4 regions of the Kitasatospora sp. GAS1066B genome follow, and region 4 is predicted to be linked to each of the others. Evidence: riboswitches for the same ligand, from Rfam matches in the RefSeq annotation. Region 4 holds a riboswitch; each other region holds the start of a gene.
The links. A riboswitch is a leader RNA that binds a small molecule or an ion and turns the genes downstream of it on or off. The one in region 4 is predicted to bind cyclic di-AMP.
Positions count from the first base shown of each region.

Region 1: linked by a shared signal. The riboswitch ahead of ABH937_RS26325 (glycoside hydrolase family 16 protein) and the one ahead of ABH937_RS20360 (NlpC/P60 family protein) in region 4 are both predicted to bind cyclic di-AMP.
Region 2: linked by a shared signal. The riboswitch ahead of ABH937_RS32685 (transglycosylase family protein) and the one ahead of ABH937_RS20360 (NlpC/P60 family protein) in region 4 are both predicted to bind cyclic di-AMP.
Region 3: linked by a shared signal. The riboswitch ahead of ABH937_RS30605 (LysM peptidoglycan-binding domain-containing protein) and the one ahead of ABH937_RS20360 (NlpC/P60 family protein) in region 4 are both predicted to bind cyclic di-AMP.

Region 1 is NZ_JBGCCO010000025.1:97,224-104,377, forward strand. Features, by position in the region: gene aceB (malate synthase A) at 1-63, opposite strand, end outside; gene ABH937_RS26320 (IclR family transcriptional regulator) at 258-1,055, shown strand; gene ABH937_RS26325 (glycoside hydrolase family 16 protein) at 1,144-2,358, opposite strand; cyclic di-AMP (ydaO/yuaA leader) riboswitch at 2,361-2,551, opposite strand; gene ABH937_RS26330 (ribonuclease domain-containing protein) at 2,797-3,189, shown strand; gene ABH937_RS26335 (helix-turn-helix transcriptional regulator) at 3,712-4,461, opposite strand; gene ABH937_RS26340 (class I SAM-dependent methyltransferase) at 4,535-5,593, opposite strand; gene ABH937_RS26345 (DUF1059 domain-containing protein) at 5,794-5,988, opposite strand; gene ABH937_RS26350 (MoaF N-terminal domain-containing protein) at 6,178-6,513, shown strand; gene ABH937_RS26355 (phosphotriesterase) at 6,600-7,154, opposite strand, start outside.
Region 2 is NZ_JBGCCO010000039.1:58,776-65,929, reverse strand. Features, by position in the region: gene ABH937_RS32705 (helix-turn-helix transcriptional regulator) at 1-191, opposite strand, end outside; gene ABH937_RS32700 (ATP-binding protein) at 560-1,174, shown strand; gene ABH937_RS32695 (DUF397 domain-containing protein) at 1,416-1,652, opposite strand; gene ABH937_RS32690 (hypothetical protein) at 2,141-3,118, shown strand; cyclic di-AMP (ydaO/yuaA leader) riboswitch at 3,845-4,008, shown strand; gene ABH937_RS32685 (transglycosylase family protein) at 4,016-5,182, shown strand; gene ABH937_RS32680 (helix-turn-helix transcriptional regulator) at 5,338-6,651, opposite strand; gene amcB (cyclophane-forming radical SAM peptide maturase AmcB) at 6,866-7,154, shown strand, end outside.
Region 3 is NZ_JBGCCO010000034.1:2,177-9,330, reverse strand. Features, by position in the region: gene ABH937_RS30625 (pseudouridine synthase) at 1-527, opposite strand, end outside; gene ABH937_RS30620 (class I SAM-dependent methyltransferase) at 602-1,267, opposite strand; gene ABH937_RS30615 (SAM-dependent methyltransferase) at 1,357-2,154, opposite strand; gene ABH937_RS30610 (serine hydrolase domain-containing protein) at 2,394-3,839, shown strand; cyclic di-AMP (ydaO/yuaA leader) riboswitch at 4,065-4,224, shown strand; gene ABH937_RS30605 (LysM peptidoglycan-binding domain-containing protein) at 4,232-5,089, shown strand; gene ABH937_RS30600 (MarR family winged helix-turn-helix transcriptional regulator) at 5,200-5,622, opposite strand; partial or broken gene ABH937_RS30595 (helix-turn-helix domain-containing protein) at 5,786-7,154, shown strand, end outside.
Region 4 is NZ_JBGCCO010000017.1:95,989-103,142, reverse strand. Features, by position in the region: gene ABH937_RS20370 (NYN domain-containing protein) at 1-1,028, shown strand, start outside; gene ABH937_RS20365 (C40 family peptidase) at 1,194-2,231, shown strand; cyclic di-AMP (ydaO/yuaA leader) riboswitch at 2,518-2,666, shown strand; gene ABH937_RS20360 (NlpC/P60 family protein) at 2,673-3,806, shown strand; gene ABH937_RS20355 (NlpC/P60 family protein) at 4,018-5,058, shown strand; gene ABH937_RS20350 (hypothetical protein) at 5,079-6,197, shown strand; gene ABH937_RS20345 (glycosyltransferase family 87 protein) at 6,223-7,154, opposite strand, start outside.

The sequences.
Region 1 (7,154 bases), on a different contig from region 4:
CGGACCGGCGACAGTGACGACCGGAGCGGCGGAAGTACCGACGGGTCCCTGGTCTGCAGCCATGGGCAGGACACTCCTTGAACGGTAGAACCTGTGTAGGGAGCTCCGGTAGGGGCTTCCCTCATCTGATCTGACCCACCTACTGGCGAGTTCGATTCTGTAAGGTGGACACTAGTTTCCGCGATACAGAATTTCAACGGTTTGTTGAGGTAGATCGCTGGGACTCTACTCCTCCCCCGACAGCAAAGGGAACGCCGGTGGCAAGCACCCCCGCCGCAGCTTCGACCGGATCCGAGCGCGCCGCCGCGGGCGGCGTGCAGTCGGTCGATCGCGCCTTCCAACTCCTGGAAGCACTAGCCGACTCGGGCGGCGTCGCGACCCTCAGCGAGCTGTCCACCACCTCGGGCCTCCCGATGCCGACCATCCACCGATTGGTTCGTACCCTCGCACAGCAGGGCTACGTCCGCCAGGACACCGCGCGGCGCTACACCCTGGGGCCGCGGCTGATCCGGCTCGGCGAGACCGCGGGCCGGCTGCTCGGCAGCTGGGCCCGCCCCTACCTGGCCGAACTGATGGAGGCCACCGGCGAGACCGCGAACCTGGCCGTCCTGGAGGGCGGCGAGGTGGTCTACGTCGGCCAGGTGCAGTCGCGCCGCTCGATGCGGATGTTCACCGAGGTCGGCCGCCGGGTGCAGCCGCACTGCACCGGCGTCGGCAAGGCGCTGCTCGCCCAGCTCACCGAGGACGAGGCCCGCGCCGTGCTCGGCACCCAACCCCTGCCCGCGCACACCGAGTTCACCGTCACCGATCCCGACGCCCTGCTCGCCCAGCTCGTCACCGCCCGGGAGGCCGGCTACGTGGTGGACGACCAGGAGCAGGAGATCGGCGTGCGCTGCATCGCCGTCGCGGTGCCGGGCGCCCCGACGCCGACCGCACTCTCGGTCTCCGGCCCGGAGGCGCGGATCCGGGCCCTGGAGGAGCAGATCGCTTCGACGGCGCTGGTGCCGGTCATGCGGCAGATCGCGCAGCGGCTGGGCGGCGTGCTGGCGCCCTGATCCTTCGCCCGTCATGACCGTGGCCCGGATCCAGGAGCGGATCCGGGCCACGGTCATGACGGCACGCCATCTGACGGTGCGTCAATTGTCAGCGGTACACCCGCACGTAGTCCGCGGCGAAGCTGATCGGCGCGGAGCCGCTCGGGGCCGGGTGGTACTGGCCGGCGCTGATCGACAGGTTGAGGATCAGGTAGGCCGACCAGTTGGCGCCGACGCCGGTGTTGTCGGAGAAGACCTTGACGCCGTTGACGTAGTAGTCGACGGAGTTGGCGCCGTAGTAGGTGCCGATGGTCACCCACTGGCCCGGCTTCACGGCGTTCGCGTCGGTGTAGTACTTCTGCGCGAAGTTGACGTGGTTGGTCAGCTCAAGCAGGTTCGGGTTGTCCGGGTGGTACTCGAAGGAGTCGATCTCGCTGCCGCCGTTCGACCAGGTCCACAGCGCGGGCCAGGCACCGGGCGCGGACGGCATCTGGACCCGGGCCTCGGCGTAGTCACCGGTCTTGACCTTGAAGCCCTGCCCGCTGCCCTCGGTGGTGAGCAGACCGGTGGTCCAGGCCTGCTTGCCGTTCTCCAGGGTGTGGCTGGACGGCTGCGCGGTGAAGGTGGCCACGCCGCCCGCGACCGAGACGCCGGACGGGTCGATCCAGTCGAGCTTGTTGTCGTCCGGGTTGTGGTTGCCGTACTTGTACGAGGTGGTGGAGCTGTCGTTCCACTTCGTGCTGTCGAGCGCGCCGTTGAACTCGTCGGACCAGGTCAGCGACTTGCCGGGGACGGGCGAGCTGCTGGGGGCGGGCGCCGGAGTCGGGGCGGGGGCGGGGGTCGGCGTGGGGGTCGGCGCGGGTGCGGGGGTCGGCGCCGGGGTGCTGCCGCCGCCGGCCGAGACCGTCAGGGTCTGCGACGCCAGGTTGTGCCAGGCACCGGCCTGGTCCTGGTAGAAGCCGAACATGGTGTACGTCCCACCCGCGAAGGTCCGCGCGGCGGTGGTCAGCGACAGCCCGCTCGGGCAGATCTGCTGGTTGCTGAGGTTCCCGGGGAAGTCCAGGTTGTTGCCGGCGGCGTCCCGCACGCCCACGCCCACCGTCTTCGCGGTGAAGCAGGAGCTGGCGTGCAGCGTCAGGGCGGCGGTGGTCGCCGCGCCGGTGGTGGCGGTGGCCGGGGTCAGCCGGTCCTGGGTCACGGTGGGCGCGGCGCTCGTCGACGGGTACCAGCTGAGGGCGTTCGCCTGGCCGACCATCGGGACGGCGAGCAGGCCGAGCGCACCGGCGAGGATGCCGAGGCGCGCAGGGGTGGCGGAAGGGATCACGGAGGTTCCTCTTGCGACGCCTACGAGGTGAGCTGTCGGGTTCGGACCGCAAGATGGCCCGGCCGAGTCGGCGACTGCCGGTCGGCCTCACCCCGAGCCGCACCCTCACCCGGCCTGGCGGTACGCAGGCGAGCGGGGACACGGCAGTACTACCTGGGTCCCCCGCTCCTGCCTGGTGCGGTGCTCTGGTTCCGACCCCGGGCAGGCAGGACTAGGCGTCCCGGGACTGGGCCCGCCGCTGCGTGGCGAGCAGCCTGCAGAGTAGGCAGATGACATGATCATCATCAATGTCACACGAGTCACACCGGCCACCCCGCGCATCGAAAGCGACGCACACCTGGCGCCTGCCCCGCGCGCTAGTTACATGCACATGAAGACTCTCTCAGCCCCCTCCCAGCACCTTCCCAGGCTTCCTGACGCCCCCTCAAACTGCTGTCCATGCAGACTCTTCTACGCGCGTTGAAGTCGCGTACCGCGTCCGTCGTCACCGTCGGCCTGCTCACCCTGGCCCCCACCGCCATGTTCGCCTCCGCCGCCCACGCGGACGTCAGCGGCAACATCTGCCAGACCGCCCTGCCCAGCCAGGCCGACGACACCCTCAACCTGATCGCCCAGGGCGGCCCCTTCCCGTACTCCCAGGACGGCGAGACCTTCCAGAACCGCGAGGGCGTCCTGCCCAGCGAGCCGAACGGCTACTACCAGGAGTACACGGTCATCACCCCGGGCGCCCCGACCCGCGGCACCCGCCGGATCATCACGGGCGAGGACGGCTCGGACTACTACACCTCGGACCACTACGTGTCGTTCTACCTGATCGACACCACTTGCTGAGGTAGCAGGGCCCACCGCTGCGTGAGGCCCGCACGGCCACCCGGAACGGGTAGCGCACTGGCCCGCGGTTCGCGAGACCGCGGGCCAGTGGGTGCCTAGGGCAGATAAGTGGTGAGGTGGCCGTCCTGCGCGGGGTCGGGGATCGGTCGTGCCTGGTCGAGCGACACGGTCGGCACGGTCGGGGATCGGCGACGCGTCGCGCGCGGGGCCCGGTGGGCGTCCGCCGTGCCCGGCGGGGCTCACTGATGAGGTGAACACGTCCCCACCCCTGGGGGCGTGCCGTTCATGGTGTCGAAAACGCTGTGAACGCGATCCCAGGTACACCGCGGAGTCGCTTGATCGCCATACCCCTCGGGCTCCACGGAGCCGGCGCCCGGATGCCGGATCACGCGCGGTCGCCGTCGGGCCCCGGGGTTCGTCTCCTCCGGGTGGATGTGGCGGCCGCGGTCGCCGAAGTTCGTCTCCTTCGGCACCCCTTCACCTCCATGGTGCCACCGCGGTCAGGTCCGCTCAATGCCGCGGTCAGGCCCGCTCAATGCCGCGGCTCACGTCCCGCCACACCGCGGCGGCCGCCACCCGGCTGTGCACCCGCAGCTTGGCGTAGGCGTGCTCCAGGTGCTTGTCCACGGTGCGGGCGGAGACGGCGAGCCGGTGCCCGATCTGCACGTCCGTCATGCCTCGGGCCAGCAGGTCGAGGACGTCCGCCTCGCGGGCGGTGAGGTCGACCGGCGGCGCCGCGACAGGCGGCGCCAGGCGGTCCAGGGCGTGGGTCAGCCGGGTGCGGAGCAGCACGGCTGAGTCCAGGTCGGCGTCGGGGAAGTCGCTGCCGGTCCGGTTGACGATCAGTGCGACGGTGCGACGGCCGCCACCGGGTGCCCAGCCGGCCGGGAAGGCCATCGCCAACTGGTACTCGGCGCCGATCGGACCGAGCGTCGCACCATAGGTGCCCAGACGGTGGTACTCGGTGCGGGACATCAGGTCGGAGCGGCGCAGCGGGACGCCGCTGCCGCTGTTGGTGTGCCGGAACAGCGCGTCCTCGGGGGCGTACCGGAAGAAGTCCGCCATCGCCTGCGGGGTGAAGAGCGCGCCGGGCAGGGTGACCGGATGGCGCCCGCTGGGGGTGCGGGTGGACCAGGTGAGGCTGTCGCCCGGAACCGCGCGGAGCAGCACGGGGAACAGCGCCGGCAGGAGGGTCTCCTCGTCGACGGCGTCGAGCAGCAGGTCGATCACGGCGCAGATCCGCCGCAGCCCGGCCTCTCCGGACGGTGTCACGCAACGAGCGTGCTCCCGTGGCGGAGGCCGGGTCAAGCCGGGTCCCGACAAACCCGGCCGGAGCGGGACTGCGCTACCGGGCGGCGGCGTAGACCCGGTTGACCGGGCTCTCGGCGGCCAGCTTCCAGTGGTGCAGGCCGGCGTCGTCGGCGAGGTGGCGCATGGCCTCCTCACCGGCGTGGTTGCCCATCGCCTGCGGCCCGTGCTGGGCGAGGGCGGAGGGCAGGCAGATGGCCACCGAGGCGGAGACCAGGGCGCGGCCGACCGGATTGATGTTCTCCTCGACCTCCGCCGAGGCGTTCGGCTCGACGATCATGCAGGCGCCGTCGGTGGCCAGCGCCCGCTCGGCGTGGTGCAGCGCGGCGCCGGGGTCGCCCATGTCGTGCAGGCAGTCGAAGAAGGTGATCAGGTCGTAGCCGTCACCGGGGAAGTCCTGCGCGCCGGCCACCTCGAAGCTGACCCGGTCGGCCAGGCCCTGCTCCGTCGCGAGCTCCCGGGCGCGGTCGATCGAGGGCTGGTGGAAGTCGAAGCCGTGGAAGCGCGAGGCCGGGTAGGCCTTGGCCATCAGCATGGTGGACCAGCCGTACCCGCAGCCCACGTCGGCGACCTCGGCACCCGCCATCAGCCTGCGCTCGGTGCCGTTCATGGCGGGGATCCAGTCGGCGACCAGGGAGCCCGCGTAACCGGGGCGGAAGAACTTGGCGGTGCCGGCGAACAGGGCGTCGCTGTGCTCCTCCCAGCCCACCCCCTGTCCGGTGCGGAACGCGTCCATCAGCAGGTCCTCGGTGCCGTAGAGCGCCTGCATCATCGTGAAGAACCCGGCCGCGTAGGTGGGCGCGGTCGGATCGGCCAGCACGGCCGCGTGCTCGTCGGGCAGCAGGTAGCTGTCGGTGTCCCGGTCGTAGCTCACGTACTCACCGGCCACCTGGGCGGCCAGCCACTCGCGCAGGTAGCGCTCGTGCAGTCCGGTGCGCGCGGCGAGTTGGGCGGCGGTCATCGGCCCGGCGCCGGCCATCGCGGTGTACAGGCCGAGCCGGTCGCCGAGCGAGGTGCACAACCCGGCCACGGCGGCTCCGCCGTCGGTCACCACCCGGCCCAGGAACTCCATCACCTTGTCCTCGTCAACCGCCATCGGACCCACCTCCTCGGTGCTCCTCCCAGCCCAGCAGAAGGCGCCCGCTCCGGGCCATACGGAATTCTCCGTACGGACCCGGGGCGGGGCGTGTGCTGTTGACCGTCCGTCCCCAGATGGAACCGGTGTGCCAGGTGTTCCAGGTGCATCCGGTGTGCCAGGTGGGACAGATGTGTCAGGTGTTCCAGGTACATCCGGCGTCAGGTGTGCTGAAGGATCAGCTCGTCCTTGAGTCCGGACCGGATCTGGTCGCGGAGCTCCTTGGAGTCGGTGTGGCTGTGCACCGAGACCGCGTGCTCGGCGGCGGCCCGCACGACCTCTTCCTCCTCGCCGGAGATGGCGAGGGTGCAGTTCATCTCACTCGGGAATTCCCGGCAGTCGGCGACCTTGCGCATGATCGACCTCCCGACCGCGCCGTGCCGCACCCGTCGGCGGGCCACCCGCTGGCCGGAGGACCGGCGCGCGGCAGCACACGCGTGTCGCGGAACCATTGTCTCTCCGCCGGGCCGGTCGGATAGCTTTGGGGGCGCACGACCTCCGGGCTCCGGACCGGACACCCGCCAGAGAAGAGGACCTCCCCCAGCATGACCGAGACCGCTGCCCTGCCCGGCTTCGCCGGCCGGACCTACCTCTTCCAGGTCGACAACGGCGCCACCTTCCGCAACGCCTACTCGGCCGACGGCCGGCGGCTGCGCTGGGAGGGCCTCGGTGAGTCGGCGGGCCAGTGGGAGGACGTGGCGCTGCACGTCGCGCAGGTCGCGCCGGAGGTGTACTTCGTGAGCTGGACCGAGCAGAGCGGCATGACGATCAGCCACGTGATGGATCTGGCGGCGCTGACGGTCCGGGTGTTCTGGACCTACGAGGGCGAGGGCGGCCGGGTCGGCGAGCTGCACACCGGGACGCTGCAGCCGGTGGCCTGACGCTCCGGACAGTCCTGATGTTCCGTCAGGTCTGACCGCCCGAGCCCGCGTGCGGCTGTCGTCGCCATTGCCACTTCCGCCGCCGCTCAGCGCCACTCGGCCGCGAAGGCGCGGGCCGGGTTCTGCCGGAAGATCAGGTCGGTCCGCTCCTCGCCCAGCGCGCGGTGCAGCCTCGGGCGCAGGCCGATGAGCAGGAACGGCATCCCCGGGCCCGCACCGTCGGCCGCCCGCGCCGACCTGACCACGGTGTCCCCGCCGAGCAGCAGGCGCTCGCCGTAGCCTGCCTCGGCGAGCGTGACCAGGCAGTCGAGCAACCGCCAGTCGGTGGCGTGGTGCGCGCGGGAGGGTCCGTCGAAGGCCAGGTAGGCGCCGGTGGCGGCCAGGTCCTGGTGGACCCTCGGCTCGGGGTAGCGGTTGAGGTGGCCGAGGATCAGGCTGCTCGGCGGCACGCCGAGGCGGTCGCAGAGCAGTTCGGCCACCTCGGGGGCGGCGGTGCCGTGCTCGTGGTGGACGGCGATCGGCGCGCCGGTGGCGTGGTGCGCCTCGGCGGCGGCCGTCATGGTGCGGCGGGCGTGCGCGTCCAGGCCGTGGTAGCCGCCCGCGACCTTGATCAGGCCGGCCCGGGGAGCGTCGGGTCCGGT
Region 2 (7,154 bases), on a different contig from region 4:
AGGTCGGCGACGTCCCGCTCCTTGAAGCTGACCCGGCCCAGTTCCATCCGGCTGATCTTGGACTCGGAGGCACGGATCGCGTAACCGGCGTCCTCGCGCGTGATGTTCCGGCTCTCGCGCAGTCGGCGCAGCTGGGAGCCCAGGAGGATACGGCGCACCATGGAACCGCCGCCGGGCTGCGCTGTGGTCATGCCGTGGGAACCTCCGCGTCGGGAAACAGCGCACAGTCTGCCATCACTTGGCCGCTCACAGTGCGTGTAGTGGCAGAAGGATCTATCAATTTTGCATCAGCACGTCCATCGGCACGTTCCGCTGCACGTGCATCCGGCTCATGCATATGCCAATCGGCCAACTGCACGTGAATCGACTCTTGCATCTGCCGTGAGCGCAGAGCACGATGGTGCACGTGCAGTTGCACGCCCCTTGGATCCCCGCGGGCTTCGTCGTCGACCGTGCGCAGTTGGTCGGGACGAGGACCAGGCGGCCGAGCGAGTCGGAGGTGACCGGCATGACCCCGCCGGGTCCAGCCGTGTCCGCCCCCTTATGGGAGGAGCTCTTCATGGGCACCGGTGCGGCCCTGGCCGTCGATCCTGACGTTGTGACGTGTACCCTCGCGCCCCGCTACGACGCGGTGAAGACAGCTCGCGATTTCACCAGAACGACCCTGCTCCGCTGGGGCCTTGAGAATCTCTTCGACGATGTGGCACTGGTCTCCTCGGAGCTGGTGACCAACGCGCTGCGCCACGCGATAGGCCAGCCGACCGTCGCCGACCTGGCGGAGGCCTGCTGTCCGAGCTCGGCGCTGGCCGGGTTCCCGGTGCAGGCGGGCAACGGCCGCGCGCCCGAGGGGCAGGGACAGGCGGCGGAAGGCCGGCTGCCGGTCCGGCTCAGTCTGGTCCACCGTGCCTCCCAACTGGTCTGCGCGGTCAGCGATCCGAGCACCGAGGGCCCGGTGACCCGGGAGGCGGACTTCGTCGCCGAGTCGGGCCGCGGACTGCACCTGGTCGACTCCTTCAGCCAGTCCTGGGGCTGGCACCCGCTGGCCTCCGGGGCCGGGAAGGTGGTCTGGGCCCTGTTCCAGGCCGACGAACCGTCAGCAGAGGTACCAGGTCTGGCCGCTGACGCGATGTCAGCGATGACCGCCTCGGCCGGACGCCACCGCCGCTCCGCCTAGGGACCACGCCGTGCACCACGGGGCACCTCCCGGTCGATGGCCGGGAGAGTCGCGCCTGTGCGCGGCGTTTCGCTGTTCCCTGGCGTGCCGGCCACGCCGTCCATGCCAGCCACGCCGCCCATGCCGTTCGCTGAACAGCCGGCACCGCACGAGCCACCGCACCGGCCCGGACACGTCGAACGCCGCCGCGGCACGGACCCCCACGACGGCGTGTTTTCGTGTCACCGGACCAGCCGGGCCCTCAGGCCACCAGGTGGTCGAACTCCCCGTCCTTGACACCGAGCAGCATCGCCTCGATCTCGTCACGCGTGTAGATGAGCGCCGGACCGTCCGGGAAGCGCGAGTTGCGCATCGCGACCGCACCGTCGGGGAGGGCGGCGAACTCCACGCAGTTCCCCTTGGAGTTGCTGTGCCGACTCTTCTGCCAGACCACACCGTCGAGGTCCGCAGCCGCCATGCCGTTGTACGTGTGGTGCATAGAAATCTCCCAAGAGCCTGGAGTGCTCGTACTACTCGGCGCCCGACCGCTTCGGCCGCCGGCCGCCTCCGGCTCGTACGGGCAGGGCTGGTGCCTTACTAGTCGTAATAATAACGCTAATGCACGTGCATCGGCATGTGATTTTGCGCGTGCAGAAGCCTGTACGACAGGTGACCAAACCGAGCCCTGGAGGCCTTGTCAGGTCCACCGAATCGGACATCTGTTGGCAAATCGCTCAATGATCCGTAACCCGGCGTCGGCAAACCGGCCGGCCAGCCTGACCGGTTCGACCATTGACACCCGCCACAAATGATCAACTTCGCAGCCAATTCCTCACACTCCGTCACATTCGCACCAAGGGCTGAGGGTTTTCACGCGACTTGTCCGGATTGGGGGCCCGCCGGTGTCGAATCCGCTCTCCCACCAGGACGTGTTGGAGTGCCTGGCCGGATGCGGGGCGATGGCGCGCATGTCCTACGATCTCCGGCATGAGCACTGCAGCCATCCCGGGCGCACCACTGCCCGTCCGCACGCCAGGCTCCCGCGCGCGGGGGCGCCACCGTCGGCCCGAAAGGCCCGAGGTGCCGATCGGCGCGCCGGCGCTCGTGCTCGCCGTCCCGGCCGAGGCCGGCCCGGCCGCGGTGGCGCTGGTGGACGAACTGGTCTCGATGATCCGCTTCGAGCAGCCGGGCATCGAGGTGGCGGCCGGCTGGCTGCGCACCGCCCCGGCGGCGGAGCAGGACCCGACCGACAGCGAGCCGGCCCCGGATCTGCGGGAGCCGGGCGCCGATGAGCAGGGGGCGGCGGCGCCGACGACCCGGCCGACCGCGACGGTCGAGGAGCTGATCTCCTGGGCGCTGGCGGCCGGACGACCCGCGCCGGTGCTGGTGCCGCTACTGCCCGGCCCGCACGACTACCTGATGGACCTGCACGCGCTGGCCACCGAGACCGGCGCCCTGCTGACCGACGCGCTCGGCCCGCACCCGCTGCTGGCGGAGGCCGTGCACGTGCGCCTCTCCGAGGCCGGCCTGGCCCGCGCCGACCGCGCCCGGCTCTTCGCCATCACCACCGCCGCCGACGGCGTGGTGCTGATCACCACCGGCGGCCAGGCCGCCGCCGACGCCGCCGGCATCACCGGCGTGCTGCTCGCCGCCCGCCTGGCGGTGCCGGTGGTCTCCGCCGCGCTGGACGTGCCGGGCTCGGTGGCCGACGCGGTCGACCACCTGCGGGCCACCGGCTCGCAGCGGCCGGCGCTGGCCCCGCTGGTGATCGGCCCGGAGGCCGACGAGCAGTTGCTGCTCGCCGCCGCCGCGGAGACCGGTTGCGAGAGCGCGGCCGTGCTGGGCGCCTACCCGACGATCGGTCAGCTGGTCGCCTCGGCGTACCTGGCCGCGCTGCCGGTCCCGGCGGTCGAGGAGGCTCCCGTCGAGGAGGCCCCGGACGACCAGGCCGCTGCGGGCGAGTGACCCGCTAGACGGCGAGTCAGCACGAGACAACACCAGATAGCGGACAAGGCCCTGGCCCTGCCCCCGGCGCGAGCGCTGGGGGCAGGGCCGGCGGCATGTCCGGCCACGGCACCGGGGCGGCCGGGTCCGGGCCCGGGGCGGCGAGAACGGCCCCTGAGGCCTCCCTCACGGCCCGGAAAGGGCGGGCGGGCTCGCGGCCGGACGGGCCACCTCCCCGGCAACGCCCAGGCGACCGGCAGGTGACGGCCCGGCGGCGGTGCGGGGCGCTCGGCGCGACTCCCGAGGGGGCGGCAGCAGGCGGTTCGCGGTGGCGACCTGACGGAGTGACAGAAGGTGCAAAACGGACATTCGGTTGATGTCGGCCAGTCACGCCGCGCTGCGCCGGATGAGACTTTGGTCCTGCCCCGAGCCGTTCCCGCAAGACGAATTTCCAAGATCCCCAAGAGATCTCCACACCCGGAAAGCGGACGGACCATCAGCACCGCGCGCCCTGAAGGAGCGCCATCTCCCGAACCCCAGGCGTCAGTTGCGCACCACGCCCGGACCACTCCTCCGACGCCCCCTCAGTTGTGCCGCCGGAGCGATCTTGAAGCTCCCGTGAAGTGCCTGTGACGGCCGTCACAGCTGTTTGCGGTTTCAACTTATCTCTGTCTAACGTGCTCCCCGTTCGTGGTCACACGGACCCAGCGCAACCGGACGCCTAGTCCTGCCACCGGCCGCGCTGGCAGCGCGAAAACGCAACCACGGCAGGAGCGGGGGAACCAGGTAAGCCGCTCCGGCGCCGGTCTTCGGACCAGGTGCCCGGGGCTAGGGGTGAAGCCGCGCAGCGCGCGGCCGGGCAACTCCAGCCCGAATCCGACAGCTCACCTCGCAGGCGTAGGAGAGGATCGCGTCTTCATGCTGCCCACTTCCGGCACGACCCGTCCGTCCCGTAACGCCCGTCGGGTGATCGCGGCCACCGGTCTGCTCGGCCTCGGTCTGACCCTGCCGTGCATCACCGCCACCACCGCCAACGCGGCGCCGGTCTCCACCTGGGACAAGGTCGCCCAGTGCGAGAGCACCGGCGACTGGAGCATCAACACCGGCAACGGCTACTACGGCGGCCTCCAGTTCAGCGCCTCCACCTGGGCCGCCTACGGCGGCACCCAGTACGCGGCCCAGGCCAACCAGGCCACCAAGGACCAGCAGATCGCCGTCGCCGAGAAGGTGCTGGCCGACCAGGGCCCCGGCGCCTGGCCCGTCTGCTCGATCCAGGCCGGCCTGACCGCGGGCGGCCCCGCCCCGGCCATCAACCCCGGCGGCTCGACCAGCTCCTCCGCGGCCACCACCAGCGCCCCGGCCCCCAGCACCCCCGCCCCGAGCGCCCCGGCGCAGAGCAGCGGCTCGCACCAGGGCGGCTCGGACCACGGCAACTGGGGCCACTGGAACCACTCCCAGGGCGACCAGAGCTACACCGTGAAGGCCGGTGACTGGCTCTCCACCATCGCCAACACCCACCACGTGGACGGTGGCTGGCAGAAGCTCTACGACCTCAACAAGTCGGTCCTGACCCAGGGTCCGGACCTCCTGTACCCGGGCGAGCACCTGTCGCTCGGCACCCAGGCCGCCCCGGCCACCCAGGCCCCCGCCAGCACCCCGGCGCCCGCCCCGGCCCCGGCGGTCACCGCCCAGACCACCGCCGCCACCAGCGCGCCGGCCGCGACCGGCTCGATGGCCGCCGCGATCAGCTTCGCCGAGTCCCAGGTCGGCCAGGCCTACATCTACGGCGGCACCGGCAACGGCGGCTGGGACTGCTCCGGCCTGACCCAGGCCGCGATGGCGAAGGCCGGGATCTCCATCCCCCGCGTCGCCGCCGACCAGGCCGCCGCCAGCACCCCGGTGTCGATGAACAGCCTGCAGCCGGGCGACCTGCTGTTCTGGTCGAACAACGGCCAGGACTCGGGCGTCTACCACGTCGCCATCTACGTGGGCAACGGCCAGTTCGTCGAGGCCGCCAACCCGAGCGCGGGCGTGAAGTACGAGACCATCAGCAACTACGCCCCGGACTTCGCCGGCCGGGTCTGAACGACCTGACGGACGCGTGGTGAAGAACGCGTCCTGACGGGCACGTGCCGATCGGCACTCTCCGATCGCAACCGCAGGGCAGCCTGAAGGCCGCCTCCCCGAAGGGAGGCGGCCTTCGGCCGTGCTCGGGCATGCCGAGGTCCCCCGCTGATCGATCAGCTGACGCGGAGACGTTCCAAGAACTCCGGGACGCCCTCGACCTGCTGGTAGCGCCTGAAGGCCGGTGCGAGTTCGCGGACCAAGGTCACACACCGCTCGGCACCGATGCGGGTGGCGAGATCAAGGGATTCGTTGGTGACGGCGAGGGCACGCTCGACCTCGCCGGACTGAAGATGGCTCCGTGCCTCGTAGGTCAGGAAGATCCCGCGCGTCTTGTCCCGGGAGCGGGGCAGCAGCGACATGCCCTCGGTGATCCGGGCCTTGGCGAGGTCAGATCGGCCAAGGTCGAGCATGCACTGGCCGGAGTCGACGGTGAGGTCTGCGGGGCTCATCCACACACACCAGCTGGGGGCGGGGTCGGCGGCTGTGGTCGACAGCTCGGTCTCGGCGGCGGACAGGTCGCGGTAGCAGTCCGAGCGCTCGCCAAGCGCGGCATGAGCCCTGGCCCTGCGCAGGAGGAGCAGGGAGCGGGCCGTAGGGTGCTCGGTGCGGGAGAGCGCGTTGCCGAGGAGGTCCACGGAGATGTTCGGCCGGCCGAGCCAGTTGGACTGGTAGGCGAAGTCGGACAGGACGCCGGCTCCGAAATCGCGGTCGCCGGCAGCGTGTGCGCTGTGCAGGGACGCCGACCACAGGCGGCCTGCGGCTGAGTGGTGACCCTGGTCGAAGCGATGCCAGCCGCAGGTGGTCGCCAGGGATGCGGCGAGAAGGTGCAGTCGCTTGCCGGTGCGCTCACTGTAGCGGCCGTCGGCAATCAGGTTGGTGACCGTGGCGAGGTGAGCATCCATCAGTTTCGCGGTGTGCTGGCGTTGCTCGGTCGGAAGCGTCGTCAGTCGCGTACTGGTGGACTCCAGCCAGTCGACCAGCTCGCCATCGACGCTCCTACCGCCCAAGGCGGTGGTGAGGTGGTCCGGTTCGACCAGCGCCCACTGGGCTGCGAGGCCAGCCAGCGAGATGGCGCTGAAGGTCATGAAGTTACGACGGTCCATCGCGGTTCTCTGGGCCTCTCGAAGTGTTTGAACGGTATACGCGGAACCCAGCGGCAACGGGACATCGTGCCCGGGCAGCCAGTCCGGCCAGCCGAACATCTCGACGTCCTCGACCGGGACGTCCAGGGCATCGGCGAGCAGCAGTTCAGACTCCGAGCTCGGCCCAGCCTGGTAGTTCTCCCACTTCCAGACTCGCTGTCGATCGATCCCCGAGCGGAGCCCACGCTTGGCGGCGGCCTGGCGGCACAGCCGCGCCAGGTCTTCCAACGTCAGCTCGCGCTGGACACGCACGTATGTGAGGGGGTGCCGGATCGGATCGTCCACGGGCCAATCCCATCATCCACAGTGACCGGCAGCTTACTGCGCGCGAGAGCGGGACTACACCGGGACGACAGGCAACGCCTGTCCGACTACGAGCAGTTGGGCTGTACTCATCATGCGTCGACAAGTTCCCGCACGAAGCGGAAGGAGTCCGCTCATGAAACGGCGAGCTGCGGTCACCGGCCTCGGCCCACGTTACCTATTGACGGAGGGTTCCATGGCACACACCATCCGCTACCACCGCCGCATCGCGTCTCGGCCGCGAACAGTTGTCGTCCAGCCCGACGGCTTCTGCAACCTGGCCTGCCGGTACTGCTACCTCCCGGACAAGGAGCGGCGGTCGCCCATGCCGCTCGCCGTCGCCGAGGCGGTAGCCCGCTCGGTCTCCGAGTTCGCCGACCCGTCGTCGCCGCTGGAGATCGTCTGGCACGCCGGGGAGCCGATGGCCCTCGGGGTCCGCCGCTTCGTCGAACTGGTCGAGCCGTTCGAGGAGCTGAGGCGGACCG
Region 3 (7,154 bases), on a different contig from region 4:
TCCTTGGTCACCAACCGGTCCCGGAACATGGTCTGGTACGCGCCGCGCGTGTGCGCCGTCGCCACGAACATCACCAGCCCGGCGGTCAGCCGGTCCAGCCGGTGCGCGGGAATCAGCTCGGGCAGCTCCAGGTCGCGCCGCAGCCGGGAGAGCGCGGTCTGCACCACGTGGCTGCCGCGCGGGGTGGTCGCCAGGAAGTGCGGCTTGTCGACCACCACCAGGTGCTCGTCCCGGTGCACCACCTCGAGCTCGAACGGCACCGGGACCTCCTCGGGCAGGTCGCGGTGGAACCAGACGCTCGCGCCGGGCTCGAACGGCGTGCCGTGGTCGACCGGGCCGTGCGCGCCGACGATCTCCCCGGCGCGCAGCATCTGTGCCAGCCGCTCGGCCACCCCGTCCGGCAGCCGGTGGGCCAGGTAGTCGGCCACCGTCGGCCAGGGACCCTGCTCGGGCAGCCGGACCCGGACCGGATCCACCCCGTCGCGCTGCGGCAGCGGAGCGGGGGCGGGCTTCGTCCTGCGTCTCATGCCGCAGAGCCTACGGGGGTTCACCCGCGCCCCGACAGCTACGCCGCAGACGCATGAAGCGACCGCTGCCCTGGTCAGCCCGGCAGTACCTGCGTGATCCGCCAGAGGCGGCGCGGCAGTTCGCCCTCCTCGAACGGGTGGACGTCGACCGACCGCCACCCCGCGCCGAGCGCCTCGACCAGCTCACGGGAGAAGAAGTGGACGGCGAAACCGCCGTGCTCCCAAGTGTCGTCGCCATGGCCGATGCCCGCTCCGTAGTGGGCGTCGCCGGTGTGCCGCACCGTGTAGACGAAGACGCCGCCCGGGCGCAGCACCCGCCGCACCTCGGCGACCAGGGCGTGGATCTCCTCGGTGGAGAGCGCCATGCAGAGCAGCATGTGCGCGAAGACCGCGTCCACCGAAGCGGCTGCCGGCGGCAACGGCTGGCGCACGTCGTGCACCGCCGTGGTGACCCGCCCGGCCACCTGCCGGGCCTCGGCCGCCGCGCGCAGTTGGGCCAGGCCCACCGGGCTGAAGTCGGTGGCGAGCACCGAGAACCCCTCGCGCGCGAAGTAGAGCGCGTCACGGCCGTGCCCGGCGCCGAGTTCCAGCACCTCGCGGGCGCCGGCCGCCCGGAAGGCGGCGGCCGCGTGCACCGCGGGCTCGGAAGGCGCGGCTCCGTACATGCCGGGGTTCTGGTCGTAGGTGCGCTGCCAGTGCTCGCGCTGCGTTCGAGCCAGTTCCCGCTCGTCGTGCGACACGCTGCCGTCCTTCCGCTCGATCCGCGCTGACCAGCGTAGACGGCAGTGGACGTCAAGGATCCCGCCGCCGGCGCGGCCGGGAGGTCAGCTCAGCTCTTGCGCCCGACCCCCGCGTACATCCACCGGGTACTGGCCTCCGTCGGACCCTCCGCGCGCCAGAGCGGCACGAAGTCCACTCCGGGCTCCAGCAGTTCCCAGCCGTCGAACAGGTCGGCCACCTGTGTGCGGGTCCGCAGCCGGATGCCCGAGGTGGTCTTGTCCCAGGTCTTGGCCACCTCCGCGGCCCGCTCGGGATTGCCCTCGTGGGTGCTGTGCGAGAGCAGCAGATAGCTGCCGGGCGCCACTCGCTCGCGCACCCGCCGAACCGCCTCGCGTGCCTCCTCGTCCGTGACGAAGTGCAGCACCGCCAGCAGCAGCACGGCCACCGGCTGCCCCAGATCGATCAGCGCGGCCAGCTCCGGACGCTCGAAGAGCTCGTCCAGCTCCCGCACGTCCCCGGTCAGCACCGTGGTGGTGCGGTTGTCCGCCAGCAGCGCGCGGCCGTGGGTGAGCACGATCGGGTCGTTGTCCACGTACGCCACCCGGGCGTCCGGGTCGATCGACTGTGCCACCTGGTGGACGTTGCCGGGCGAGGGCAGGCCGGCACCGATGTCGACGAACTGCCGGACCCCCGCCTGCGCGGCCAGCTGGACCGCCCGGCGCAGGAAGGCGCGGTTCTCCCGGGCGGCTGCCGGGATGTCCGCCGACGCGCTGATCGCGTGCTCGGCCGCCTGCCGGTCGGGCGCGAAGTTGTCCTTGCCGCCGAGCCAGTAGTCGTAGATCCGCGCGGGGTGCGGCCGGTCGGTATGAAGATCCGTCAGATAGCTTCCGTGCTCGGACTGCTGCACCGTCTCCCCCTTGCTCCACGCCCGTTCGTGGGCGGCCCGGTGCAGCATAGCGGTCGCGTTCGAATCGGTACGGCGGCGGGTGCGGGCGCAGACGCGAACCGGTACGGCGGCGGGTGCGGGGCGCGGACGCGGTTCGCCGCTCCGATTTAATGCCGGGCCACGCCTGGTGGGCCCGGGTAAGGTCGAGCGATCCGATCCCCGCGCCGACACCCCCGGCCGCCTTGCGAATGCGAGATCAGATGACCGACCCGGCTGCCGAGTTGCCGTACAACGAGCAGCGAGCCGACGAACTGTCACCCCCCGCCCTGCCGGTGCCCGACCTGCTGCCGGAGACCGTGCGGGCGCTGCGACACCGCCTCGCCGTCGGACAGGCCGAGGGCCGCACACCCTCCCTGGTCGGCGCGGTGGTCCGCGACGGGCGGCTGGTGTGGACCGACGCCCGCAGCATGATCGAGGGCCACGCGCCGGACGAGAACGTCCAGTACCGGATCGGCTCCATCTCCAAGACCTTCACGGCCGTCCTGGTCATGCGCCTGCGGGACGAGGGTCTGATCGACCTGGCCGACCCGCTGGAGCAGCACCTGCCCGACACCGCCGCGGGCGGCGCCACGATTCGCCAACTGCTCAGCCACACGGCCGGCCTGGCCGCCGAGACGCCCGGCCCCTGGTGGGAGCGCACCTCCGGCGAGCTACGCCCCGAGCTGGGGCACCTGCTGGAGGACCAGCCGTTCCGGCACTCCGGCGGGGAGCGCTTCCACTACTCCAACCCCGGCTTCGCGCTGCTCGGGGCGCTGGTGGCCAAGATCCGCCGGATGCCCTGGATCGACGCGCTGCGCCAGGAGGTGCTGGAGCCGCTCGGCATGACCCGCACCACCCTGCTGCCCCAGGCCCCGCACGCCGGCGGGTTCGCGGTGCACCCGTGGGCGGACGTGATGCTGCCCGAGCCGCTCACCGACACCGGCCTGATGGCGCCGGCCGGCCAGCTCTGGTCGACCGCCGCCGACCTCGCCCGCTGGGCCGCCTTCCTTGCCGGCGCCACCCCGGGCGGCACCGGCAAGGTGCTCTCCCGCGACACCCTCGCCGAGATGCGCCGGCCCGCCGCCGCGCCGGAGGGCGACTGGAGCTCGAGCTACGGGCTCGGCCTGCAGCTGCTGCGCCAGGACGGACGCCTACTGATCGGCCACGGCGGCTCGATGCCGGGGTTCCTGGCCGGCCTCTGGGTGAGCCCGGCGGACGACGTGGCCGTCGTCACACTGACCAATGCGACGTCGAGTCCCTCGTTCTGGCCGGTGGCCGGCGAGTTGCTCGCGATCGTGGCCGAGCGCGAGCCCCGGTTCCCCGAACCGTGGCGCCCGTTCACCGACGCCGATCCCGAGCTGCTGGCGCTGACCGGCCCCTGGTACTGGGGGCCCACCGCGCTGGCCCTGCAGCTGCGGGCCGACCGCACCCTGGAGCTCAGCTGGCTCGCCACCGGCGCCCGCCGCGCCCGCTTCCGTCCCGAGCCCGACGGTTCCTGGACCGGCCTGGACGGCTACGACGCGGGCGAGTCGCTGCGCGTGGTGCTCGCCGCCGACGGCTCGGTGAGCCACCTCGACCTGGGCACCTTCGTGCTGACCCGCACCCCGTACGACCCGGCCGCGGCCGTGCCGGGCGGGGTCGACCCGCAGGGCTGGCACGCGGGCTGACGGAATCTCAAATCACGCGGAGATAACAACGCCCATTGTGAGGGGAATCACGCGAGGAATCCTCCGCTGGATGCTTGACGTTTTTCTGACTCTCTCCCAGGTCGAACATGAGACACCTCACATTGGCTTGTGATAGGACCTTCGACCTGATTACGGTGCATCTCGTTCGTCTTCACACGAACCCCGCTCCCCGGAACGCCGAATCCTGCCGCCGGACGGAGTGGGCACGTGCATACACAGCACCACGGCAGGGGCGGGGGACCCAAAGGTAAGTCGCCTCACCCGGATTCTCCGGGCGGGGCTTGGGGTGAAGCCGCGCAACTGCGCGGCCGGGCAACTCCAGCCCGAATCCGACAGCTCACCTCGCAGGCGTGGGAGAGGAAACGCTTTTCATGCTGTCCGTCAACGGTCGCTCCAGCCTGCCCAACCGCGCCGCCCTCAAGCGCGCCATCGCCGTCACCGTCCTCGCCGGTGTCGGCGCCGGTCTGCCGCTGATCGCCGCGACCGGCGCCAGCGCGGCGCCGCTCCACCAGGCCGGCTACGGCCACCACCACACCGCCGAGCAGGGTTACGGCTACACCGCCCACCAGGCCGCCGCCCCGCAGGCCGCCGCCGCTCCGGCTGCCGCCCCGCAGGCCGCCCCGGCCCCCGCCGCCGCTCCGGCCGCGCCCGCCGGCTACACCGTGCAGAGCGGCGACTGGCTGTCCAAGATCGCCACCAGCCACAACGTGCAGGGCGGCTGGCAGAAGCTGTACGAGCTGAACAAGTCCACCCTGACCCACGGTCCGGACGCGCTCTACCCCGGCCAGCACCTGGCGCTGGGCGCTGCCCAGACCGCCCCGGCCCAGGCCCCGGCCGCCACCCAGGCCCCGGCTCCGGCCGCGCCGGCCGCCGCGCCGAAGGCCGCTGCCGCGGTCGTCGCCGCCCCGGCTGCCGCGCCCGTCGCCGTGAACGTCAGCAGCCCGAGCTCGCTGCAGGCGCTGGCCGCCTCCATCGTCCCGGCCGACCAGCTGGCCTCGTTCGACCAGATCATCACCCACGAGAGCGGCTGGAACGTCAGCGCCACCAACCCGAGCTCCGGTGCCTACGGTCTGCCGCAGGCGCTGCCCGGCAACAAGATGGCCGCCGCCGGTGCCGACTGGGCGACCAACCCCGCCACCCAGATCAAGTGGGCGCTGCAGTACATGGACACCACCTACGGCAGCCCGAACCAGGCCTGGGCCTTCTGGCAGGTCCACCAGGCGTACTGATCACCCCGTGATCAGCAGCCACAGCTGCAGCCGTAGCTGAACCGGCCGGCCGGTCGACAGGTCCTCGCACCTGACGACCGGCCGGTCGGCTTTTCACGCCGCGGGTCGGATCAGTCCGCGGCGCCGTAGCGGACCAGGTAGCCCGCCAGCCGCGCGACATCGTCGTCCGTCCAGTCGGTGAACCGCTCGGTGAACGACTGCCGCCGCATCTCGTACGCCTCCCGCAGCAGCGCCAGGCCCTGCTCGCTCGGGCGCAGGATCTGACCGCGCTGATCCTCCGGGTCCACCTCGCGACTCAGCAGCCCCAGCTTCTCCAGTGCGCCCACCTGCCGGCTCACCGTCGACTTGTCGAGCAGGAAGTACGCCGCCACGTCCGCCGCCCGGCAGCCGCCGCGCTCGTTCATCAGGTCGAGAATGCTGTAGGTCACCAGCGACAACCCCGGATGCAGCTGCGAGGCCTTGTGCCGGGCGCGGCGCGCGAAGGCGGTCAGCTCGCGCTGGATGGTCTCGATCGATTCGTCCCGACCCGACACGCTCGTCTCTCTTCTCCCGCGCCGGAATCTCCCGCGCCGACCTCTCCGATACTGGTTGCGCAGTACAACATAGCGGCCGACGGTGGTCCGAGGCGCTCATCACAGCCGGTAACCTTTCGTTGACAGATCCGACAGATCCGACAGGCCGTCAGTGGAGTGACAGATGGATCGGCATCCACCGACGGACCCGCCCGTCCGCTCCGCCACCACCTCGCCCCAGGAGTTCGGCGCGGAGCTGCGCCGGCTGCGGACCGCGCGTGGGCTCTCGCTCAGTGCGCTGTCCCGACTCCTGCACTACAGCAAGGGCTATCTCAGCAAGATCGAGAACGGCAGCAAGCCGGCCGGCCCGGACCTGGCCCGCCGCTGCGACCAGCTGCTGGACGCCGACGGCGCTCTGGTCCGGCTCGCCGACCCCGAGCCGGCGCCCGAACGCGCGCCCGGCGGCCTGCCCGCGCCCGCCGCGACGGACCGTGCGCCTACGCTGCCCTGCCCCTATCCCGGCCTGGCCGCCTTCGGTCCGCAGGACGCCCGCTGGTTCGCCGGCCGCGAGAGCGCGCTGACCGCCCTGCTCGATCGCCTGGCCGAGCGCGCCGGCCACGGCCCGCTCGCCCTGGTCGCGCCGTCGGGCGCCGGCAAGTCCTCCCTGCTGCGGGCCGGTCTGCTGCCGGCGCTGCGCCGCGGCGCGCTGCCCACCACTCGCCCCGGGCCCCAGCGGGTGGTGGTCTGTACACCCACCGGCCGGCCGCTGACCGCGCTCCGCCGGGCCCTGGAAGCCGAGCCACCCACCGCCGACAGTCCCCACGCCGAGGCCCTTGTCCCCCGGCCGACCGGCGACGGCGGCGGCAGCGGCCTGGTGCTGGTGGTGGACCAGTTCGAGGAGGTGTTCACCCTCTGCCCGGATCCCGCCGAGCGGCGCGCGTTCATCCAGGCCCTCTGCGAGCTCGCCGCCGATCCGGGGCCCTCCCCCACGCTGGTGGTGCTCGGCGTCCGCGCCGACTTCTGCGGCCGCTGCCTCGAACACCCCGAGCTGGTCCCCGTCTTCACCCGCGGCGTACTCGCCCTCGGCCCGATGACCGCCGCCGAGCTGCACCAGGCGATCACCGGTCCGGCTGCGGAGGCCGATCTGCTGCTGGAACCCGGCCTGGTCGAGGTCCTGCTCCGCGACCTCGGCCTCGCGGGCATCCCGCACCCGGCCGGCTCGCCGGAGGACCCGGCCACCGCGATCGCCGCACCGCTCCAGGCCGGGCTGGCCGGCGTCCTGCCGCTGCTCTCGCACGCGCTCCTCGCCACCTGGCAGCAGCGCGAGGGGCGCACCCTGACCGTCGCGGGCTACCTGCGCACCGGCGGCATCCAGGGCGCGATCGCCGCGACCGCCGAGAACCTCTTCGCCGGCCTGACCGGCGAGGGCCGCCAGACGGCCCGTCAACTGCTGCTCCGCCTGGTCCACGTCGCCGAGGACAGCGAGGCCACCCGCCACCCGGTTCCGCTCGACCAACTCCGCACCCCTGCCGCCGCCCCCGTCCCCAGTCCCG
Region 4 (7,154 bases):
CCCTGGATGTGGCCGCCGCCGCCTACCTGTTGCGCAGCCGTGGCTGGACCCGGCTGGTCGCCGAGGCCGGCGAGCAGGTCGAGCGGGCCGGCGCCGAGGACGCAGCCGCCGAGGCGGCCCGACTGGTGGAGAAGCTCCAGGAGGAGCTGACCGCCACCCGCACCGCCGCCCGCGCCGACCTGGACCGCCAGCGCGCGGAGGCCGAGGGCACCCGCAAGGAGCTGGAGACGCTGCGCAAGAAGCTCCGCGGGCTGGAGAGCGACACCCGCCGGGCCCAGGCCGAGACCCGCAAGGTGCAGGCCGAACTGACCTCCGCCGCCGCTGCCGCCGCCGTCGAGCGCGGCGCCGCCGAGAGCGAGAACCGGCGGCTGAAGCACCGGGTGGCCGAGCTGGAGACCGCCCTGGAGGCCGGGCGCCGCTCGGCCCGCGAGGGACGCAGCGTGGAGGACATGCGGTTGCGGCTGCTGCTCGACACCGTGCTGCAGTCCGCCCAGGGCCTGCAGCGCGAGCTGGCGCTGCCGGTCACCCAGCTGCACCCGGCCGACCTGGTGGACGCGGTCGTCCCGGGCTCCGCCTCGCCGCACGACGTGGCCCGGCGCGGGCTGGCCGAGGACGACCCGGCGCTGCTCGACCAGCTGCTGGCGATCCCGCAGGTCCACCTGGTGGTGGACGGCTACAACGTGACCAAGACCGGTTACCCGACGCTGCCGTTGGAGCAGCAGCGGCTGCGGCTGCTGGGCGGGCTGGCGATGCTCGCGCAGCGCACCCAGGCCGAGGTGACCTGTGTCTTCGACGGGCAGGACCTGGACGTGCCGGTGATCATGGCGCCACCGCGCGGGGTGCGGGTGCGGTTCAGCAGGACCGGGCAGACCGCGGACGAGCTGATCCGCCAGCTGGTGCGGGCCGAGCCGCAGGGCCGGCCGGTGGTGGTGGTCTCGGCCGACCGGGAGGTGGCCGACGGCGTGCGCAAGGCGGGCGCGCGCCCGGTCGCCTCGGTGTTGCTGCTGAACCGGCTGGCCCGCAGCTGACCAGCGCTCAGCTGGTGAAGACCCGGTGAACACCTGGCCTGGACCGTGAGTTCGTGGGGGTGGGGGAGTGGCGCAGGGATCTGATGTTCACTAGGGTCTGGCGTCAAACCTATTTTTCCGGTCACTCACCCGATCGGGTGACCCGGTAGAAGAAGGAGCAGTCCCTTGGCGTCCCACCGCCGTCCCAAGCAGTCGAGCCGCGCGCGGATCACCGTGCTCACCGCCGCTGCGGCGACCGCGGTCGCGATCTCCTCGCAGAGCGGGGCCTGGGCCGACCCGGCGCCCACGGTCGACCAGGTCAAGGCGCAGATCGATGCGCTGAACAACCAGCAGGAGGCCGCGGCCGAGCAGTACGACGGCGCGAAGGAGCGCGGTGACCAGCTGCGCCAGCAGGCTTCCCAGCTGCAGGACGAGGTGGCCCGCACCCAGGACCAGGTGACCCAGCTGCAGGGCGGCCTCGCCGCCGTGGCCGGGCAGCAGTACCGCGACGGCGGGATCGACCCGTCGGTCCAACTGATGCTGAACTCCCACCCGGGCACCTATCTTGACCAGGCCTCCAGCATGCAGGTGGCGACCAGCACCGAGGCGGACGCGCTGAAGTCGCTGCAGGGCGAGGAGCGCAACCTCGACCAGATCAAGAAGGAAGCCGCCGACACGCTGGCCCAGTTGGATTCGGCCACCGCGCAGCTGAACCAGGCCAAGTCGGACGTGCAGGCCAAGCTGGCCGCCGCGCAGAAGCTGCTCAACTCGCTGAGCGCCTCGCAGCGCGCCCAGCTGGCCGCCCAGCAGGCGGCCGCCTCGCGCGGCAGCGCCCGGGCCCAGCTCAGCACGCTCAACCTGCCGCCGGCCTCCGGCTACGCGGGCCAGGCCGTGCAGGCGGCGCTCACCCGCCTGGGCGACTCCTACGTCTGGGGTGCCACCGGCCAGACCACCTTCGACTGCTCGGGTCTGATGCAGTGGGCTTACGAGCAGGCCGGCGTCTCGCTGCCGCGCACCTCGCAGGAGCAGGCCACGGTGGGCACCGGGGTGCCCAGCCTGGCCGACGCCCAGCCGGGCGACCTGGTGATCTTCGGCGGCGACCGGCACCACGTGGGCATGTACATCGGCGGCGGCAACATGGTGCACGCGCCGCACACCGGTGACGTGGTGCGGATCGCCAGCGTCAGCACGATGGGCGAGTCCTACATCATTCGCCGGGTCTGACCCGCCGTCGCTCCGCCGCGCACGCCGCGCTCCTGATCCCCCGTCACCCGCCAGGTGTGACGGGGGACACTTGTTCGCACGCTACTTGATCACCTGTTGGTGATCTGCATAGCACCCAGAGTCAAAGTTGCCGAGTTTTTCTGACAAGGATTTGAACGGATCACAGATTTGTTACTAGGGTCGGCAACCAGACCCACGCGATGGTGATCACCCGACCCGGGTGGCGGCGCGGGTTACCGCCGAGTCTGGAAAGCAGCACGGGCAGTTGACTGTCCGACGGGGAACCCCTGCGGGGGAGCTGTGGACCGGAGCCGGGGAACCACGTTCCTCCGGGGTGAATCGGCGCCAGGTCGGCCGTGGGCCGGTGAGGCGTCGTAGGGCAAGTCTTCCAGCCCGAACCCGTCAGCTCACCCGGTAGGCGGTCCGAGGGAAGAAGGATTCGTGGCGTCCCATCGTCGTCCCAAGCCCGTTGGCCGTACCCGCGCGTCGATTCTGACCGCCGCTGCCGCCACCGCCGTGGCGCTCTCCTCGCAGGGCGCGGCGCACGCCGACCCGGCGCCCTCGCTCGACCAGGTCAAGTCCCAGGTCGACGACCTGAACAACCAGGCGGAGCAGGCCACCCAGCAGTACGACGGCGCCCAGGCCCAGCAGCAGACGCTGCAGAAGCAGGTCGGCGACCTGCAGGACCAGGTGGCGCGGCAGCAGGACCAGGTGACCAACCTGCAGGCGGGGCTGGCCTCGGTGGCCGCCGACCAGTACGCCAACAACGGCATATCGCCGACCGTGCAGATGATGCTCTCGTCCCACCCGGACAGCTTCCTCGGCCAGGCCAGCGCGCTCAACCAGCTGAACACCACCCAGGCGGAGACGCTGAAGGAGCTGCGGAGCGAGCAGACGGTGCTCGACCAGAGCAAGGCCGAGACGCAGAGCAAGCTCACCGCGTTGGATGCCACCACCCAGCAGCTGAAGTCCGCCAAGGACACCGTCCAGGCCAAGCTGCAGCAGGCCCAGAACCTGCTCAACACGCTCACCGAGCAGCAGCGCCAGCAGATGGCCGCCCAGCAGGCGCAGGCCGACGCGCAGGCGAAGGCCGCCGCCCAGCAGGCGCAGGCGCAGGCACAGGCCGCCGCTGCGGCGCAGTCGCAGAGCGCCGCCTCGCGCGGCTCGTCCCGCACCGACCTCGGCAGCACCACGACGCCGCCGGCCGCGCCGACCACCGGCAACTCGGCCGCCGCCGCCGCGATCGCCGCCGCCGAGAGCAGGCTCGGCGACCCGTACCATTTCGGTTCGACGGGTCCCTCCGAGTTCGACTGCTCGGGTCTGATGCAGTGGGCTTACGCGCAGGCCGGTGTCTCGCTGCCGCGCACCTCCCAGCAGCAGGCCGCGATCGGCACCAACGAGGGCACCAACATCGCCAACGCGCAGCCGGGCGACCTGCTCATCTTCAACAACTATGACCACGTCGGCATGTACGTCGGTGGTGGCACGATGATCCACGCGCCGCGCACCGGTGAGAACGTCAAGTACGAGTCGGTCGCCAACATGGGTGGGGTCGAGGCGATCATCCGCCCCTGACACCCCCCGACGCCCCTGGCGAAGCGTCACCCAGGCCCGGTCTCCCGTGCGGAGACCGGGCCTTCGCCGTTCTGCTGTCCGATTGTGGATCAAATATTCGTATTGGCAGGAGTTTGGACTCATCCGTCCCGACTCGCTAACGTCTGCGCTCGGACCTCAGCTCCTCCGAGGGCTCTCCCCGAGCTCTCACGGCGATTGGAGTCGTCAGACGATGGCGATTACACCCCCGTCGGGTACCGCGCGCCGGTTCGCCCGGGTGCTGGCGGTCACCGCTGCCGCGACCACCGCGCTGGCGATGACGGCCAGCGCCCAGGGCGCACCGGCCGGGCCGGACAAGAACGACGTCAAGGCGCAGGTCGACCAGCTCTACACCGAGGCCGAGCAGGCCTCGGAGAAGTCCAACGCGGCGGAGGAGGACGCCAAGCGCCTGCAGGCCGAGACCAGCGCCCTGCAAGCGCAGGTGGCGCAGGGCCAGGACACGCTCAACCGGATGCGCTCGGTGCTGGCCACCGTCGCGGCCGCCGAGTACCGCTCGGGCGGGATGGACCCGGCCGTTCAACTGATGCTCTCCAGCGACCCCGCGGGCTACCTGATCAAGGCGCGCAGCCTGGCCGAGGCGGGCCGGCAGCAGGCCGCCTCGCTGCACGAGGTGCTGGAGCAGCAGCGCCGGCTCGACCAGCGGCGCAGCGAGGCGAGCGCCAAGCTGGCCGAGCTGGAGACGGTGCGCAGCACGCTGGCGCAGAGCAAGCAGCAGGTCCAGCAGCGGCTGAAGAGCGCCCAGGCGCTGCTCGACAGCCTCTCCGCCGCCGAGCGGACCCAGCTGGCCGCGCAGGACGCCCGGGAGGCGAACGAGCGGGCCGCCCGCGGCGCCGAGCGGGTGGACCTGGGCAACCAGCCGCCCGCCTCGGACCGGGCCGCGCTCGCGGTGGCCGCGGCGCTGAGCAAGCTCGGCTCCCCTTACGTGTACGGATCCACCGGGCCCGGCAGTTTCGACTGTTCGGGTCTGATGTACTGGAGCTGGCAGCAGGCGGGAGTGAGCCTGCCTCGCACCTCGCAGGCACAGGCGTTCGGGGGGCAGCGGATCAGCCTGGCCGAGGCGCGACCGGGAGACCTGGTGATCTTCTTTCACGACATGCACCACGTCGGCATGTACGTCGGCGGTGGCACGGTGATCCACGCCCCCTACCCCGGAGCCCGGGTGCGCTACGAGAACGTCGCGGCGATGCCGGTGGCGACGGTGGTGCGGGTCTGAGTACCGACGACGGGACGAGCGTGCCCCGGCGTACCGCGTTGCTGCTGGCGGCCGGCGGGCTCGTCCAGCTCTCGTTGCCCCGGGCGCTGCCGGGGCGGGCGGTCGCGGCGCCGTCCGGCCCGCCGACGGCGCTGCTGGCCGCGCACGCCCAGGCGCTGCGCACCGGTGAGCTGGCCGCGCTGCGGCCGGCCCAGCTGGACTACCGCCCGACCTCCTGGGACGCGCGGACGGTGACCGCCGAACTCTCCTACCGGCTGGCCGGCTTCGACGACTACCCGGCGGTGCTGAACCGGCGGCTCACCCTGGCCGGCGGAGCGGTGAGCGGCGAGGGCGCCGCCCCGGGCAGCCCGGCGGCGCCGTGGGACCTGGGCGACCCGACGCCGGTGCGCGGGACGCACTGCCTGGTGCTCGGGCCGGCCGCGGCCGCTCAATTGACCGAGCTGGCCGCCATCGCGGACCAGGCGGTGCCCGCCGTCAGCGCGGTCTGGGGCAGCGGGTGGGCCGGCCGGCTGGTGCTCCAGTTGCCGACCACCGAGGCCCAGTTCACCCAGCTGCTCGGGGTCGACCCGAGCAGCTACTCGGACATAGCCGCGGTCACCGTCGCCGCCGCGGGCGCGCCGGTGCACACGCCCGCCGACCGGGTGCTGGTCAACCCCGACGCGTACCACCGGCTCAGCGAGTTCGGCAAGCACGTGGTGATCACCCACGAGTCCACCCACGTCGCCACCCGGGCCGACACCCATCCGTGGACCCCGCTCTGGCTCTCCGAGGGCGTGGCCGACTACACCGGGTACCTGAACACCGGCCGCAGCGCCCGGCAGATCGCCCCCGAGCTGACCTCGGACGTGGCGGCCGGCAGGCTGCCGACCGCGCTGCCCGCCGACGCCGACTTCCAGGCCGGCTCCGGCGGGATCGCCCAGGCCTACGAACTCTCCTGGCTGGCCTGCTCGCTGATCGCGGCCGAGCACGGGCAGCGGGCCCTGGTCGACGTCTACCGGTCGCTCGGCGCGGCCGGCCCCGGCGCGGGCCGGGAGCGGCAGCTGGACCGGATCCTCGGCGAGCGGCTCGGCTACGGGCTGGCGGAGTTCACCAGGCGGTGGATCGCCGAGGTGGTCCGCCGGCTCGGGCCCGGGACTTGAGGGCTCGCAGCTACCTGACGGTCCATCAGCCGTGCTGGATGTCGTCCAACAGGCTCTGCTCGTAGGCGATCCCCGGGCGCACCGGGTAGGTGGGCTCCGGCTCGGCCGGCTCCTCGGTCTGCTCGACGGCGACCGGTGCCGGGCCCTGGGTGGAACGCCACAGCCGGCGGCAGGAGAGGATGGTGGCGGCCAGCAGGGTCAGGTTGCGGGAGGCCAGGATGGTGACGCCCCAGGGCATGCTGTTGACCACCTGGCCGAAGTTCATCGGGAACTCCAGTGTGGTCAGCACCGTCGCCACCAGGATCATCACGGCCACCGGGCGCTGGCTGGTGCCGCGCACGGTCAGGCAGACGGCCGCCAGGCCGACCAGCCACACCATGTACTGCGGGCTGATCACGCGGCTGGTCACGGTGAAGATCAGCAGTGTCGCCAGGGCCGCGTCATACGTGGTGGAGGGCTGCCAGCGGCGGGCCCGCAGCCGCCAGTAGAGCAGCCAGGCGAAGCCGGCCACGGTGGCGCCCATCGCGAGCTTGGAGATCACCGGCACCCAGGGGCCGAGGAACTCCACCGAGCCGTAGTTCATCGTCACCGAGCCGTGCCAGGCGCCGAACAGCTTGGCGAAGTGCATCGGCAGCGCGCCCAGTGACTCCACCTCGATGCCGCGGTCGGCCTGGAAGGTGAGGAACTGGAAGGCCCCGTTCATCCCCGCGGCCAGCAGGAACGAGAGGGTGGCCACCGCGCCCACCGCCGCCGTCCAGGACCGCCGGGTCCGCCGGCCGCGCGGGGTGCCGGCCAGGCCGAGCAGCGGCCAGAGCTTCATCAGGCCGCCGACGCCCAGCAGGATGCCGCCCAGCACCGGCCGGCGCAGCACCACCAGCAGGCCGGTCACGGCCATCGCGGTGACCAGGATGTCGTAGCGGCAGTAGACGGTCGGACCGAGCAGCGGGACCCCGATCA